One region of the Sediminibacillus sp. JSM 1682029 genome, then DNA from elsewhere that is predicted to be linked to it. Evidence: a T-box and tRNA genes for the amino acid it is inferred to sense, from the RefSeq annotation. Region 1 holds a T-box; the other holds one or more tRNA genes.
What was found. A T-box is a leader RNA that pairs with one kind of tRNA and senses whether it is charged. The one in region 1 lies ahead of alaS (alanine--tRNA ligase), so its partner is inferred to be a tRNA-Ala.
Positions count from the first base shown of each region.

Region 1 (3,406 bases):
TATGTATCTATTATGGAAACTGCTGCCACTGTATCAGTCGGTTTTGACTGTACTTCTCCATATATTGACTCCTTTCATTATTTCTGCTTTAATTGCTTATTTGCTGCATCCGATTATTGAAAAGCTTCATCAATATAATTTCCCGCGTTGGTTTGCCATCATCGGTATTTATCTCGTGTTTTTTGGACTTTCAGGTTATCTTCTATACAAAGCTTTTCCTGTCTTGCTCCATCAACTACGGGATTTGAACGCCAATTTGCCGACGTTTATGGAACAATACCGCAGTGCCATCTATGGACTGTATGAACGGACGGCATACTTACCGGAATCCGTACATGATCGGATGGATCTTCTTTTTTACCGGGTCGAAGAGTTTATCGGCCGCTTGCTTACCAGTGTAGTCGAACAGGCAGCCAAGTTAATGGACATCGTCATACTGGCAGCTGTGATTCCTGTCCTAGTATTTTATATGCTGAAAGATTTTGAATTGATCAGGAAGGTGGTCAGCAGGCTGACCCCTGAGAAATACCGCGATGATGGAAGGAAACTCTGTATCGAAATAGACAAGAGTCTTGGAAGTTACGTCAGGGGACAGCTGCTTGTCTGCCTGTTTGTTAGTTTGACCACTTATGGATTGTTGTGGTTGATCGGCATGCGATATCCGCTTCTCTTGGCAGTGATCATGGGAGTGACAAATATCATTCCTTACTTCGGACCGATTCTGGGTGCTGTTCCGGCAGTAGTGATCGCTTTCACCATCTCTTATAAAATGGTGGTTTACGTAGTGATTTCCGTGTTTATCGTTCAGATCATCGAAGGGAACTTGCTATCCCCTTTCATTGTCGGCAAAAGCATCGATATCCATCCGATATTGATTATATTCGCTTTGCTTGCTGGAGGAGAGGTGGGAGGCATCATCGGCATGATACTGGCTGTCCCGCTTCTAACTGTCTTAAAAGTGATACTGTATCACATCCGTCGTTTTCGGGCGGCTGATTGATTGACATAGCAAAGAATTTTTTTTATACTTTGATACAAGTAGACGAAGGTCAATAAAAGGAATGCTATAATGCGTTGAAGATCCCGAGTACATGGTGTACCATCCGATCAGAGAGGAATTTCCAGGCTGAAAAAATTCCCGGTCAGGACCATGGAAGCTAGATCCGAGTGCGGATTCATCTCCGCCGGCATGCACCGTTACAAGCAACTAGAGGTGATGGATCGTTGTATCCATAATCAGGGTGGTACCGCGAACAGAGCTCTCGTCCCTGCTTTCAGGCAGGAACGGGGGCTTTTTTTGCCTTATCGGGAAGTACATCCTGCTTTTGAAAAAGGGGGCAATAAGCATTCCTTTGTAAAATAAGTCAAAGTAAATGGAGGTAAAAACCTATGAAGCATTTAACTTCAGCAGAGGTTCGGCAGATGTATTTAGATTTCTTTAAAGAGAAAGGGCACCGGGTGGAACCAAGTGCTTCCTTAGTGCCTAAAGAAGACCCGACACTGCTTTGGATAAACAGTGGTGTGGCAACGTTGAAAAAATACTTTGATGGAAGAGTGATTCCAGATAATCCCCGATTGGTCAACGCCCAGAAAGCGATTCGGACAAATGACATCGAAAATGTGGGAAAGACAGCACGTCATCACACTTTCTTTGAAATGTTGGGGAACTTTTCGATTGGTGATTATTTTAAAGAAGAAGCGATTGAATGGGCTTGGGAGTTTCTTACCAGTAGTGATTGGATAGGTTTCGAAAAAGATAAACTATCTGTCACCGTGCATCCAGAAGATGACGAAGCTTTCCGGATTTGGCGGGATAAAATCGGACTTCCCGAAGAGAGGATAATCCGTCTGGAGGAAAACTTTTGGGATATCGGTGAAGGGCCGAGCGGGCCGAACACGGAAATATTCTACGACCGAGGCGAAAAATACGGCAATGACCCAGAGGACCCGGAACTGTATCCAGGTGGAGAAAATGAACGCTATCTGGAAATCTGGAACTTGGTTTTTTCTCAATTTAATCATAATCCTGATCACACTTATACGCCGCTTCCAAAGAAAAACATCGATACTGGAATGGGCTTGGAACGGATGGTGTGTGTCATCCAGGATACCCCGACTAATTTTGAAACCGATTTGTTCATGCCGCTGATAAAACGTGCCGAACAACTGGCTGGTGTGAACTATGGGGATACAGAAACAGGCGACGTAGCATTCAAAGTGATTGCCGACCATATCCGCACGGTAACATTTGCTGTCAGCGACGGCGCACTTCCTTCGAATGAAGGACGTGGTTATGTATTGAGAAGACTTTTGCGGCGGGCGGTCCGTTACGCCAAACAGATCGGAATCGATCGACCGTTCATGTACCAGCTGGTGGAATCGGTCAGTGATATCATGGGAGAATTTTATGAAGAGGTTCGGAAGAAAAAGTCTTTTATTGAGAATGTGGTGAAGACAGAAGAGGAACGGTTCCATGAAACCTTAAGTGAAGGTTTGGCAATTTTATCGGAAATTATGGAAAAAGAAAAACAAAAGGGAAGTAATGTCTTTCCTGGTGAAGAGGTATTCCGTTTGTACGATACCTATGGTTTTCCGAAGGAACTCACCGATGAATATATAAGCGAAGCGGGTTTCACCATGGATGAGGAAGGATTCGAACAGGAGATGGACAAACAGCGGGAAAGGGCCCGTCAAGCCAGGCAAAAGGTTGATTCCATGCATGTCCAGGAAGGCGTTGCCGGTGAAGTGGAAGTAGAAAGCACGTTTACCGGTTATGAAGAGCTGGAAGCGCAAACCACTGTTTTGGCAATCATTAAAGACAAACAGCTGGTTGATACAGTGGAAGCAGGGGAAGAGGCTTATCTTTTCTTGAAAGAAACTCCTTTCTATGCGGAAAGCGGCGGGCAGGTTGCCGACAGAGGATGGATTCATACCGATCAAGCTACCCTTTCTGTAGAAGATGTTCAGAAAGCTCCACAGGGACAGAACCTGCACCGTGTCCTGGTGAAGGAAGGCCGATTGCAAAAAGGAGACCAGGTAAAGGCTACGGTCGATCAACAATCCCGTTCGGAAATCGTCAAAAACCATACAGCAACCCATTTGCTGCACCAGGCACTGAAAGATGTGTTAGGAGAACATGTCAATCAAGCCGGATCATTGGTGACAACAGACAGACTTCGGTTTGATTTTTCACATTTCGGTTCTATATCGCGAGAGGAACTGGACCGTGTCGAACAACTTGTCAATGAAAAAATATGGGAATCTGTACAGGTTGCAATTGATTATCATCCAATTGAAGAAGCCAAGAACATGGGAGCCATGGCCTTATTCGGAGAAAAGTACGGCGATATCGTACGTGTTGTCCAGGTCGGCGACTACAGCATTGAATTATGCGGAGGCTGCCATG
Region 1 covers NZ_JBEWYY010000002.1:253,471-256,876, reverse strand. The annotation lists gene ABVF09_RS05175 (AI-2E family transporter) at 1-1,000, shown strand, start outside; T-box leader at 1,066-1,273, shown strand; gene alaS (alanine--tRNA ligase) at 1,390-3,406, shown strand, end outside.

Region 2 (3,406 bases), on a different contig from region 1:
CCGGTATTTGGGCGGAAGTGCCATGATTTCCTGTTGAATGTAACTCTGCAGTTCCAGGCTTTCCACTTCTTCCTCGGGCAATGCTTGTTCTGCGGGCAATTGCGAATACATATCCAATCCATCGGTCCCTTTTACTTCTGCATCCAGAAAGTAATCAGGTTTTTTCTTACGGATCCTGTCAATGGACAAGTTGGTTGCAATTCGATACAACCATGTAGAAAATTTGCGACGTTCATCGAAGGTATGGATATTTACATAGGCGCGAATAAAAGCTTCTTGAGCTATATCTTCTGCTTCATGACTATTACCCAACATCCGGTAACATATTTGGTACACTTTGTTCTGATAAAAGGAAACAACATCCTCAAATGCAGATTGATCTCCTTTTTTCACTTGCTTTATTTTTTGCTTTATCATCAGATCCATTTAAAAATACCTCCGCTGCATTTGCGGTCACTACCTATACGAGTGACGATGGTTTGAGGTTTCAATTTTTTTGCTGTTTTTTGAACAAACAAAAGCAGGAACATTTTCGTTCCACCGAAAAAATAGTAAAAATTTATGTTTATAGGTCTATTAAACCGGGTAAATATTAACAACTATATTATATCAGTTTGGGAGGAAGGTATGGATATTAAATTGTATTTGTTGGAAAAAATTGAAGCTTGCCGCAAGGAAATGCTAGAACTGTCTCACAAAAAAGAACTTACCTCCGATGCAGTAGTCTCGGCCAGTACCCGGCTCGATTACTGGCTGAATGAATACGATAAAGCATAATCGAAAACAAAAAAACCCCCGCTTTTCAGCAAGGGCCACACCATAAAACTACTTTAATTTTTCTCCAAATAAAGAACCCATTAATCCCACAGCTATTACAGCTGTTTTATTTTTTTCATCCAATATAGGATTTACTTCCACGAACTCCGCAGAAGTGACCATGTCTGTTTCCGCCAGCATTTCCATAGCCAGATGGCTCTCCCGGTAACTCAGACCCCCGATTACCGGAGTACCCACTCCCGGTGCATCTCCCGGATCGAGTCCATCCAAATCAAGGCTTAGATGCACACCGTCGGTTCGATCCTTTAAATAATCGATGACTTCCGTTATCACCGCAGACATTCCCATCCGATCCACTTCATGCATTGTATATACCTTAATGCCTTTTTCACGGATAAGCTCTTTTTCCCCTTCATCCAAAGAACGCGCTCCGATGAGGACAATGTTTTCCGGTTTTATTTTTGGCTGATAACCTAGTATATTGGTCAGTCGCTCGTGTCCCAGTCCAAGATTCACCGCCAATGGCATGCCGTGTATATTCCCGGAAGGCGATGTGTCCGCCGTGTTAAGGTCTCCGTGAGCATCGTACCATATCACCCCAAGGTTTTCGTAATGCTTGGCTATCCCAGCCAAACTTCCGATAGCAATGCTATGATCTCCGCCTAACACGAGGGGAAACCTTCCGGCAGTTATCACTTCATCCACCTGCTTGGCAAGCAACTCATTCCCTTCGGCAACTTGGCCTAAATTGCGCAAGTTGTCTTGCAGCTGTTCCGCCCCCCGACTCGGACGGGAAATTTTAATATCCCCCAAGTCTTCGATTTGAAAATTCAACGCCTCCAGAGTTTCCAACACACCGGCATAGCGAATCGCGCTCGGCCCCATATCGACCCCACGTCTGTTCTGTCCTAAATCCATCGGAACACCTATAATCGATACTTTCTTATTAACCACAATGTTGCCTCCTCCCGATTTATCATCCCTTTATAACTCCAAGGATCCGCTTTCATTTTTTCAAAGTTCGTTACTTCCTATCTTCATTTTAGTCAAAAGTGCAGGAATGACTCAACCGGACAAAAAATTGTATATATATACGGAAGTGGCAGATTGATATTCCTGCCCACATAAAGGATTGACTTAAGACCTCGAGCGGGAGACGCTGAAGCCAGACACACACCCTATTTCATTCCACATAAAAAGGGTAAAACTACTGTCAACAGTAATTTTACCCTTTATTAGAAGTGGAGCCTAGCGGGATCGAACCGCTGACCTCCTGCGTGCAAAGCAGGCGCTCTCCCAGCTGAGCTAAGGCCCCATATTGGAGCGGAAGACGGGATTCGAACCCGCGACCCCCACCTTGGCAAGGTGGTGTTCTACCACTGAACTACTTCCGCATATGGTGCGGATGGAGGGACTTGAACCCCCACGTCCGAAGACACTAGAGCCTGATTCTAGCGCGTCTGCCAATTCCGCCACATCCGCAAATTTTAATGGCAACAACGAGAAAGACATGGAGAACACTGAAAACAGCCCTGTCCATCTTAAGTTAAACAATGAGCCATGGAGGATTCCGACGCCGCAGGCTAGTCCTTGCATCCTTTTGTTGTAAATCGAAAGCAAGGGGAACCGTAGGTGAGAATCCGACCACAACTTCCTTGATGAGCCATGGAGGATTCCGACGCCGCAGGCTAGTCCTTGCATCCTTTTGTTGTAAACCGAAAGCAAGGGGAACCGTAGGTGAGAATCCGGACCACAACTTCCTTGATGAGCCATGGAGGATTCGAACCTCCGACCCTCTGATTAAAAGTCAGATGCTCTACCAACTGAGCTAATGGCTCACAATAAATCCAATCATCTTACTTATAAAAGAAATGGCTGGGCTAGCTGGATTCGAACCAGCGAATCACGGGATCAAAACCCGATGCCTTACCGCTTGGCTATAGCCCAATAAAAACAAAAGCAGTGCCAGCTGCTCGCACTTAAATCGTTTTTATATGTTTTTAAATGATGGAGGGAGTAGGACTCGAACCTACGAACCCGATGGGAGCGGATTTACAGTCCGCCGCGTTTGGCCAACTTCGCTATCCCTCCATGTATTAATGGACCTGTACCCCTATTATAATCTTCGGAATGCAGGTTATACAATTAAAAAGATGGTGCCGGCCAGAGGACTTGAACCCCCAACCTACTGATTACAAGTCAGTTGCTCTACCAATTGAGCTAGGCCGGCAAATGGTGGAGGATGCAGGGCTCGAACCTGCGACCCCCTGCTTGTAAGGCAGGTGCTCTCCCAGCTGAGCTAATCCTCCAACTAACTAAAATATATGGTGACCCGTACGGGATTCGAACCCGTGTTACCGCCGTGAAAGGGCGGTGTCTTAACCACTTGACCAACGGGCCAGTATTGTCTATCTTTCAAACTGACAGATACTATTATAACTCAAATAGGTGGTGTTTGTAAAGAGTAAATTTTTATATTTTATTTTCTCCTCTAACAAACGCCGTTCCTGTTTCTAAGCACGAATATGATTATAATAGGTATTGTGGATTTTGACAAGCATTTTTCCGCAAAAACTTTGCCGTTCTTCCATAAAAACAACCCCTTGGTGAAACGGCACCAAGGGGCCAA
Region 2 covers NZ_JBEWYY010000011.1:5,280-8,685, reverse strand. The annotation lists gene sigW (RNA polymerase sigma factor SigW) at 1-426, opposite strand, end outside; gene ABVF09_RS16185 (aspartyl-phosphate phosphatase Spo0E family protein) at 628-777, shown strand; gene rocF (arginase) at 826-1,731, opposite strand; tRNA gene ABVF09_RS16175 (tRNA-Ala) at 2,020-2,092, opposite strand; tRNA gene ABVF09_RS16170 (tRNA-Gly) at 2,097-2,171, opposite strand; tRNA gene ABVF09_RS16165 (tRNA-Leu) at 2,175-2,259, opposite strand; tRNA gene ABVF09_RS16160 (tRNA-Lys) at 2,543-2,615, opposite strand; tRNA gene ABVF09_RS16155 (tRNA-Gln) at 2,650-2,724, opposite strand; tRNA gene ABVF09_RS16150 (tRNA-Tyr) at 2,786-2,868, opposite strand; tRNA gene ABVF09_RS16145 (tRNA-Thr) at 2,932-3,007, opposite strand; tRNA gene ABVF09_RS16140 (tRNA-Val) at 3,011-3,086, opposite strand; tRNA gene ABVF09_RS16135 (tRNA-Glu) at 3,103-3,177, opposite strand.
Region 2: it encodes a tRNA-Ala, which carries the amino acid that the T-box ahead of alaS (alanine--tRNA ligase) is inferred to sense. The anticodon was not compared.